2 linked regions of the Flavisolibacter tropicus genome follow. Each later gene encodes a partner of the first gene's protein in a complex. Links are inferred from orthologs where the notes say so. Each region holds a gene or a part of one and is shown in the gene's direction. Other genes may lie near its edges.

The links. Proteins that work in one complex are often made in the same cells at the same time.
Region 2: the proteins of secA (region 1) and secY are in contact, whole or in part, in a crystal structure (PDB 3DIN), measured with the Thermotoga maritima proteins. The link is inferred for Flavisolibacter tropicus from one-to-one orthologs. Residues at the interface, in WP_004082002.1 of Thermotoga maritima: Glu261, Ala262, Arg263, Lys300, Ala301, Arg302, Thr303, Ile304, Ile305, Leu323, Tyr324, Asp325, Pro326, Val329, Ser330, Tyr333, Ile336, Lys340, Phe345, Val349, Glu363, Phe364, Tyr374, Ser375, Gly376, Gly377, Glu393, Ile395, Thr482, Ser483; in WP_004081795.1 of Thermotoga maritima: Glu108, Gly109, Glu110, Glu111, Ala236, Glu237, Arg238, Arg239, Ile240, Thr241, Ile242, Gln243, Tyr244, Ala245, Arg246, Arg247, Val248, Thr249, Gly250, Arg251, Arg252, Val253, Tyr254, Gly256, Ala257, Ser258, Thr259, Tyr260, Leu261, Pro262.

The regions. Positions count from the first base shown.
Region 1 is NZ_CP011390.1:1,782,376-1,788,489, forward strand. What follows is about bases 1,066-4,921. They hold secA (preprotein translocase subunit SecA), read left to right. Parts: upstream 1,066-1,388; coding sequence 1,389-4,721; downstream 4,722-4,921. Other genes in these bases: SY85_RS07450 (hypothetical protein), read right to left, coding at 1,066-1,184; SY85_RS07460 (hypothetical protein), read left to right, coding at 4,894-4,921. Also shown: more of SY85_RS07450, read right to left, coding at 510-1,065; more of SY85_RS07460, read left to right, coding at 4,922-5,151; SY85_RS07465 (T9SS type A sorting domain-containing protein), read left to right, coding at 5,249-6,114. UniProt on the Escherichia coli protein: Required for protein export, interacts with the SecYEG preprotein conducting channel.
Region 2 is NZ_CP011390.1:1,487,884-1,491,852, reverse strand. What follows is about bases 1-2,840. They hold secY (preprotein translocase subunit SecY), read left to right. Parts: upstream 1-668; coding sequence 669-2,012; downstream 2,013-2,840. Other genes in these bases: map (type I methionyl aminopeptidase), read left to right, coding at 2,083-2,840; rplO (50S ribosomal protein L15), read left to right, coding at 145-594; rpmD (50S ribosomal protein L30), read left to right, coding at 1-20. Outside these bases: more of map, read left to right, coding at 2,841-2,883. UniProt on the Escherichia coli protein: The central subunit of the protein translocation channel SecYEG. Consists of two halves formed by TMs 1-5 and 6-10.

The DNA.
Region 1 (6,114 bases):
CAAAGGTAGCACAAGAAAGCTAAATAACCATATAATATAGATACTAAGGCAGAGGCTCAACACGCCCGCTAAAAGAGGACCACAGATTAAAGGGATTAATAATTGATTCATTAGATTGCAGCCCATTAGTAATATGCTTTACTATATCATATAACCTGCTGATACACAATAGCTTTATCTGGCTTTTCTACCTCTTGCTGTGGAATAGCTGTACTCAGAGTAGTCCCAGGCTCAGGGCAGCGTCGAAAATCCTACGCTAAAAGTGTGGTTTTACCGAACCAGCCTCGAAAGAGTCCCGAAGAGGTCCCGACGATGAGGACAGCAAGAGGTAGGAAAGGTATAGGAAACGCCACTAAACAGGCGCCTTGAAACTTGTTTCCGGAGCATTATTTCTTTCTCGGCATCTGAAATGTGTCAGCTATCATACTCTCCTGCCATACTTTTCCTGTCAATCCACTTTAATCTTAGAAACCCTGGTTCTATTCTCCTCCAATCTCCGTTCAGATAGTTTATCTCAGTTCCAGCTCCCGCCGCAGCGTATAACTTAAAGTCAGTTTTCCGTTGGGCAAAGGCTGTATTTCTTCTTTTACAAGCTCAAGAGTAATTGGGCCACTGGCCACTTTTTTTAAGGCTTCTTTAGAAATTACAATTTGTCCATTTTCAGCGGTATACTCCTCGTTTATATCAGTTGTTTTAAAAGAAGTGTCCGTTACCAGTACCTGAATTTTACCTTTTCCGGCGCTTTTTCCCAGCTCCAGCACTAAATCTTTTCGAGACAATACGGCAGAGATGTTCTCTAATATGAGAGGGGTGAATTGAAAAGACTGCTCAAAAGCTTCTCCTTGTTTATTTGTATAAACAATTTTATGTGGGCCTGCAAAGCCCGCTAAAGGCCGCTGCGCTTCATAATAAATACCTGCTAGCTTTGCACTATCGGCTACCAATGGCTCCCCGTCAAAGCTCACTCGACTACCACTTTCCAATTCAATGGACTTAGCATCAGGACCTCCATCACGGAAATAAAGAAGCGCTACTGCATATTCGGCAGCTTCTTCGGCCGACACTCTATAATCCAAATAAAGATCACTGGCAGGCATTGCTACCGCCCTCTTTTTATCCTCTCCATTACATGCCCCCAATACAAAAAGGCAAAACGCTAAAACTAGTCCTGGCTTACACTTCATCAACAGTTTTTTATTATTCATCTATTCATCAAAATACGTTAAACGCCGGCCAAATTGAATAGGTTCAGTTTCAACTCATTAGAACCTATCTGCCTTAAGGGTAAATTGGCCTATCTTTGACAACTCTGTCAAATTGGCCAGTTTATGCAACTAGCACTTTTTTTGACGAGTAAAAACTTTACAATAATTATATAGTTATACTTTATGATAGGTTTTATTTCCAAAATCTTTGGCGGCAGCAAGTCCGAAAAAGATGTGAAAGCGATTATGCCGCTGGTCGCAAAGATCAACCAAAACTTCCAGGCTTACAGTTCATTAAGTAACGATGAACTCCGGAATAAAACAGTTGAATTTCGTCAGCGTATCCAAACACACTTAAGAGACATTGACGCTCAAATAGCAGATACCAACAAACGGGCCGAAGAGCTTCCTTACGAAGATTTAATGGGTAAAGATGCTATCTATCAGGATGTAGACCGTCTGAAAAAAGACCGTGACGCCAAGATCGAAGAAGTTTTAAAAGAAATATTACCTGAAGCTTTTGCCGTAGTGAAAGAAACAGCTCGCCGTTTTAAAGAAAACGCCGAGGTAATATCTACTGCAACTGATCTGGACAGAGAGTTCAGTGTAACAAAGAATTATATCCACATAGAGGGAGATAAAGCCATCTACCAAAACACCTGGACTGCTGCCGGTGGTCAGGTTACCTGGAACATGGTACACTACGATGTACAGTTGATTGGTGGTATTGTTTTACACCAGGGTAAGATCTCTGAAATGGCAACGGGTGAAGGTAAAACACTGGTATCTACTCTTCCCTCCTACTTAAATGCATTGGCTGGAGAAGGTGTACACATCGTTACAGTGAACGACTACCTGGCTCGTCGTGACTCTGAGTGGAATGGTCCTATTTTCGAATGGTTAGGTTTGCGCGTTGATTGTATCGACAAGCACCAACCAAACAGTGAAGAGCGTCGCAGAGCCTACCAGGCAGATCTTACATATGGTACTAACAATGAGTTTGGTTTTGACTACCTGCGCGATAACATGGTGCATACACCAGAAGAAATGGTACAACGCAAGCACCATTATGCAATGGTCGATGAGGTGGATAGCGTATTGATTGATGACGCTCGTACACCATTGATCATTTCTGGTCCGGTACCTAAAGGTGATGATCAGCAATACCATATTTTAAAGCCTCGTGTTCAGACCTTGGTAGAAGCGCAAGAGCGCTTGGTACGAGGCTTTCTGAATGATGCAAAAGCTAAGATTGCTGCAGGCGATGACGAACCAAAGAGCGGAGGCCTTTCATTATACAGAGCATATCGTGGTTTACCGAAGTATGGTCCATTGATTAAATTCTTGAGTGAACCTGGTATCCGCGTAAAACTGCAAAAAGCAGAGAACTACTATTTAGCCGATCAACAACGCAATATGGGCATAGTAGATGAAGAACTACTGTTCCATATTGATGAAAAGAATAAATCTGTTGATCTTACTGATAAAGGTATTCACACCATTACCCGTGCCGGTGAAGATCCTGAGTTCTTTATACTGCCGGACATTGGCGTGAAGATGACTGAGATTGAAAGAAGTGAAACTCCTACAGAAGAAAAGCTTCAGCAAAAAGAGAGTTTATTGAATGAATACTCTCAGAAAGCTGACCGCATACACTCTGTACAACAATTGTTGAAAGCCTATACGCTTTTTGATAAAGATGTAGAGTATGTTGTCATTGATGAACAAGTGAAGATTGTAGACGAGCAAACGGGCCGTATCATGGAAGGACGTCGTTACAGCGATGGTCTGCACCAGGCTATTGAAGCAAAAGAAAGTGTGAAGATCGAAGCGGCTACACAAACCTATGCCACCGTTACATTGCAAAACTTCTTCCGTATGTATCACAAGCTGGCCGGTATGACGGGTACAGCCGAAACAGAAGCTGCGGAATTATGGAGTATTTACAAGTTGGATGTGGTAACCATTCCAACTAACATTGGTATTATACGTAAAGACCAACAGGACTTAGTTTATAAAACCAAGCGTGAGAAATACAAAGCGGTAATTGAAGAAATTGAGGCGCTGCGCAATGCAGGTCGTCCAGTACTGGTAGGTACTACTTCAGTAGAAGTGAGTGAGTTGTTAAGCCGCGCCTTACAAGTGAAGAAGATTCCTCACAATGTACTGAACGCCAAACAGCACTCTCGTGAAGCACAGATCGTTGCAGAAGCAGGTATGCCGGGCGCTGTTACCATTGCTACCAACATGGCGGGTCGTGGTACCGATATCAAGCTTGGACCTGGCGTTAAAGACGCTGGTGGTTTGGCCATCATTGGTACAGAACGTCATGAAAGCCGCCGTGTAGACCGTCAGTTACGTGGTCGTGCCGGTCGTCAGGGTGACCCTGGTACATCACAATTCTACGTGTCATTGGAAGATGATCTGATGCGCATGTTTGGTAGTGAGCGTATTGCTGGTTTAATGGACCGCTTTGGTTATAAAGAAGGCGAAGTGATTCAACACAGTATGATCACCAAGTCTATTGAAAGAGCGCAGAAGAAAGTAGAAGAAAACAACTTCGGTATCCGTAAGCGCTTGCTGGAGTATGACGATGTAATGAATAAACAGCGTAATGCGGTTTATGACAGACGTAACCACGCCCTGTTTGGAGATCGCCTAGCACTGGATATCGATAATGCATTCTCTGTAACCGCAGAAGAATTGGTAAGCAACTTCCGCGAGCAGGAAGATTATGAAGGCTTCAAACTGGCCGGCATCATCAACTTTGCAATAGACACGCAGATCAGCGAAGAAGACTTTAAGAAAACAGCTCCAAACCAATTGGCTGACCGTTTATATACCGAGGCCATTGAAAACTACCAGCGCCATAAAGACAGTATTAAAACACAAGCGGTACCGGTATTCCAGAATATCCGCGAAACGCAAGGTGCACATATTGAAAATGTAGTGGTTCCGTTCACTGATGGCCGTAAAGGCATTAATGTGCTGACCAACCTGGATAAAACAGTAACTACCAATGGTGACGAGCTTTGCAGTGCTATGGAACGCAACATCACATTGGCAATTATTGATGATGCCTGGAAAGAGCATCTGAGAGCCATGGATGATTTGAAACAAAGTGTTCAAACAGCCTACCTGGAGCAAAAAGATCCATTGGTTATCTATAAGGTTGAAGCCTATAGCCTGTTCAAAAACATGAGCAGTGAAGTGAATAAGGAGATCGTTTCCTTCTTATGCCATGCCTCTCTGCCTGTACAAGAAGAGCATCCAGAGCAACACTTACGTGAAGCCCGCCCTCAGCGTACAGACATGAGCAACCTGCACGCTAATAAGGAAGAAGTAGAAGCAATTGGTGATGATTATGCAGCTAATGAAAAGGACTATTTTGATCCTTCAGGCGAGACAGCGGTAAAACATGAGCCTATTAAAGTAGGACCTAAAGTTGGCCGTAACGATCCTTGTCCTTGTGGCAGTGGCAAGAAATTCAAAAACTGTCATGGTAAGGATGCCTAAACACTAAATGATAAACTTTATCCATAACCGCTTCTTTCAGGAGCGGTTATTTTTTTATATAAACTTTCCCTTCTTTATTACAACTCATACAGCCCTTTACTCAAATAGCACAGTTGGTAGTTAATTTCCCTTAAGAGAAAGAAGACATTTGCCTATTCAATTTGCACACACAATGGAATACAAGCTAATTAGGGGTCTTTCAATAGTATTACAGGCAGGAATTATTATACTATTGGCGATGCTGATAAGCCTGCTGCTTTTTTCTTGTAAGACCAATGCAAAACAAAGCACAGCAAACAGCAAAACAACCATAGAGACCCAAAAAGACATGATAGAGAAACGTTTTCTAAATGAAATTCAGAAACACCGCATCCAAATAAAGGCTCTTTGTTTAACCCAACAAGCAAAAGCGCAGCTTAATCCTAGTTAAATAGTACACCCACCACCCTACGATGTCAGCGAATGGAAGGCCTAGCAAACCAACAATTCGATATCTGTTAAAGCCATTCTAACTGCAAACATCGAACATGAACCTGCTATCTGTACCATCTTTATTTCGCAGCATTTCAATAGTGACCCTACTGCTATCTTGCATAAATAGCTCAGCTATAAACCGTTATGATAATGGTAGCTCCGCGGATTATGAGTTGTATCCTGGAGACAGCTTATTTATCAATTCAGGCACTTACACAGGCCCGGTCAATTTATTAAATCCTAATGCTGTTATTGTTATCAAAGCAGGCGCCAACTTCCACCCTCAAATAGTCAGCTCCGCAAATGGTACTATCATAAATTATGGCTATTCGTTTTTCAATTTCGAATTTAAGCCAAACGTAGGTTTTCAATTACGCAACTACGGAACTTTACACCTTGCCCAAAACTGCGCCCTAACCAGTGCAACAGATTGGCTGAATACTTTTGGCGCCATCTTAGAATTTGATCAAACATTCTCAGTACAGGCCAGCACAATAACTAATTCCGGGGAAATAAAAATTGGAAAACTGGAGTTATATTCGGGCTCAACTATTACAAATAGAAACAAAATAACAGTTACATCCAATACTGAACTAAATGTAGGGACAGCTATAAATAACTTGGGCCTTATTGAAAACAAAGGCAATCTGACAAACAATGGAACCTATCAGAATGGATGTCAATTAAATGTAGCAGGGAATCTGAGTAATTTCGCTACTATTAACAATAGCTCCCTTATAACTTTAAAGGAAGGATATACATTTGGAAACTCTGGATTTATTAATCTGTCGGGTAATGGAACCATAAAGGCTTCCAACCTTACAAATGGCCATACAATTACTGGTTCTGGAAATCTTTATCTCACAGACAATACTGTTAACTGGGCCTTCATTGGCGTAACAGGCACTACTACCGATAC
Region 2 (3,969 bases), 290 kb from region 1 along the record:
TTGTAGAAGTTAATGGATAATATATTTGTAAAATGTAAAATGAAAGCCTGAAATCTCAGGCTATATCATTTTACATTTTTATTTTTGCGAACTTTTTGTTAACAAAGCGAGGGGTGATTCCCCGTAGAGTAAAAATCAAATACAATGAAACTACACAATTTACGCCCTGCGAAAGGCGCTGTGCACAAAGAAAAACGTTTAGGTCGTGGTGAAGGTTCCGGACATGGTGGAACTTCAACAAAAGGTAACAAAGGCCAACAATCTCGTACCGGTTATCAGCGTAAAATGGCTCACGAAGGTGGTCAGATGCCGATTCAGCGTCGTGTTCCAAAGCGTGGCTTTAAGAACATCAACCGCATTGAGTACAAAGTATTCAACTTAGGTCAAATTGATCAAATTGTTGAAAAATATGGTATCACGGAGTTTACTTTAGAAAACTTGTATACTAATGGTTTAATCAGCCAAACTGACCGCGTGAAAGTGTTAGGTAATGGTGAATTGAAATCAAAAGTTACTTTTAAAGTGAACGCAATTAGCGGAAAAGCAAAAGAAGCTATTGAAGGAGCCGGTGGTTCTGTTGAAATTGTAGCTTAATTTTCCTTAAATTGCACAGACGCGCAACAAGTGCGTCTTTTTTTGTTTCAGGACCGTAAACCTTTCAATTTTCCGTGAAAAAATTCATTGCAACACTAAAGAATATCTGGAGTATAGAGGAACTGCGTAGCAAAATCCTTTTTACACTTCTATTGATCTTCATCTACAGAGTAGGTACTCATATTGTATTGCCCGGTATTGATCCAACTCGATTACAGCAATTAGGTGCCTCTGCAAGTGGTGGTATCTTGGGCTTGATCGATACTTTTGCTGGTGGTGCCTTTTCCCAGGCTTCCATTTTTGCATTGGGTATCATGCCTTATATCTCTGCATCTATCTTTATGCAGCTGATGACTGTTTTAGTTCCTCAGTTTCAAAAAATGCAAAAAGAAGGGGAGAGCGGTCGCAAGAAAATTAACCAGTGGACTCGTTACCTAACAGTTGGAGTTACCTTGGTTCAAGCTTCTGCATATGTGGCATATTTACGCCAAATAACTTCTCAATCACAAGCCATTATTCCAGGATATGCTGATTATTTCTGGCTTTCTACAGTGATTGTTCTAACTGCTGGTACTCTATTCGTAATGTGGTTAGGTGAAAAAATCACTGACAAAGGTTTAGGAAATGGTACATCTCTGATCATCATGGTAGGTATCTTGGCTCGTCTGCCTCAGTCGTTCTTACAAGAATTTACCAATAAGTCAGTACGTACTGGTCAGATCCTGATCTTCATCATTGAATTAGCTATCCTGTTTGCAATCATTATGGGTTGTATCATGCTGGTTCAAGGTACAAGAAAGATCCCTGTAAACTATGCTAAACAAATTGTAGGTAACCGTCAATTTGGTGGTGCACGTCAATTCTTGCCAATCAAAGTAAATAGCGCTGGTGTAATGCCTATCATCTTTGCTCAGGCTGTATTGTTCCTGCCAACATTGTTCAACTTTACAGGTACCGCAACTGGCCAAGGCATTGCTTCGGTATTTACTGATCATTCCAATGTTTGGTACATGGTCATTTACGCCGTAGTGGTAATTGGTTTTACTTTCTTGTATACAGCGTTGATCTTTAATCCAAAGCAAATTGCTGATAACCTGAAGCAGAACAATGGATTCATTCCAGGTGTAAAACCTGGTCAGCCTACAGCTGATTATATCGGCCAGGTAATGGATCGCATTACCTTACCAGGTGCCTTGTTATTGGCATTAGTTGGTATTCTGCCTGGTATTGCTCAGCGTTTAGGTGTAACTCATGGTTTCTCTACCTTTTTTGGCGGAACTTCACTGCTGATCATGGTAGGTGTAATCCTTGACACTTTACAGCAAATTGAAACTCAGTTATTGATGCGTCAATATGATGGCTTAATGAAGAGCGGTCGTATTCAAGGACGTCAAACTGTAACTCAGGCTTCATACTAAGCTTAATTTTTTTAGAATATCATAAAAACCTGGTGAGACTACTTGCCAGGTTTTTATTTTTGCAGCCAATATGATTTATTATAAAAATGATCAGGAAATAGAGCTCATGCGGGAAAGTGCCTTGCTGGTAAGTAAAGCACTGACTGAAGTGGCTATTATCTTGAAACCTGGTTTAACCACACTCGCTATTGATAAAATAATAGGTGAGTTTATCAGGGATAATAAGGCTATCCCTTCCTTTTTGAATTATAATGGTTACCCATTTAATTCTTGTATTTCCGTAAACGATGTAGTGGTACATGGTTTTCCCAATGAACAAGAGTTAAAAGAAGGCGATATTGTTTCCGTAGACGTAGGTGTGATTAAAAACGGATGGCATGGAGATCATGCTTATACGTTTATGATTGGTAAGCCTGCCGATGATGTGATTCAATTAGTAAAGATTACCAAAGAGTCCTTGTATAAAGGAATTGAAAAAGCTGTAGCTGGTAACCGCCTAGGCGATATATCTTTTGCCATTCAGGAGCATACGGAAAAGAAGCATAAATATGGTGTAGTGCGTGAGTTGGTAGGACATGGTTTAGGGCGTCACCTTCATGAAGACCCACAAGTACCCAACTATGGACGAAGAGGTACTGGGCCAGTGTTAAAAGAAGGTCTGGTGCTGGCTATTGAGCCCATGATCAATATGGGTAAAAAAGATGTGTTTACCGATAGCGATGGTTGGACAGTACGTACCGCAGATGGTAAGCCCTCTGTGCATTTTGAACATGATGTTTGTATTAAAAAGGGTCAAGCTGATGTCCTTTCAAATTATAGCACCATAGAAGCTGCTGAAAAAGCAAATCCTAATCTCTTTGCCGAGTATTAATAAAGCCCGAAAGGGCTTTCTTTTTTATGAGTAAAAAACGTTTGGTAGTTATTGGTGGTGGGGCGGCTGGCTTTTTTTGTGCGATAAATGCAGCCCGTTTGCAGCCTAGCTTAGAAGTTATTCTATTGGAGAAAACCAATAAGCTTTTATCAAAAGTTCGTATTTCAGGTGGTGGGCGTTGTAATGTAACGCACCATTTATTTGATATTACTGAATTAAGTAAACGCTATCCAAGAGGGCAAAACTTCGTTAAGAAAACATTCCATCAGTTTAATACAACGGATACCATAAAATGGTTTGAAGAACGTGGCGTAAAGATAAAGGCGGAGCCAGATGGAAGGATGTTTCCCATTACGGATTCTTCTGAAACCATTATTGATTGTCTTTTAAATGAAGCTAGAGGATATGGCGTTGTAATTAGAATGAACGCAGATGTAAAAGAGTTAATTGCTCCTAATTCAGCTAATGAAACAAGGCTTAACCAATTTCAGGTTAAGCTGGCAAGTGGTGAAAGTTTAAAGGCGGATTATGCGTGCATAGCCTGCGGAGGTTATCCTAAACAAGCGATGTTTCAATGGCTGTTAGACTTAGGACATACTAATGCGGAACCGGTACCTTCTTTATTTACTTTTAATTTGCCGAAACACCCTTTGAATAGTTTGATGGGCGTTAGTGTAGAGAGCGCAAGGGTAAAGATAGAGGGGACGAAACTTCAAGAAGAAGGCCCCATTCTCATTACGCACTGGGGCTTGAGTGGGCCATCTGTATTACGTTTAAGTGCATGGGGGCTAGAGAATTAAAAGAAAAAAACTACGAGTTTAAAGTGCACATCAATTGGCTGCCTAACTATAATGAGCAAACGTTAAAGTCTAAGTTTCAAGAATTAAGAGGTAGTGCTTCCGGCAAAAAGGTGAGCAATCAAAATATTGGCCATTTGCCGAATCGATTATGGCAATTCTTATTGGAGCAGGCGGGTGTAAATGACGACATGCGTATGGCTGATTTGCCCGCCAAAGTAGAGAATTTGCTGATCAAATATTTAATCGATTTTGTAGTAGACGTGAGAGGGAAAACAACGTTTAAAGA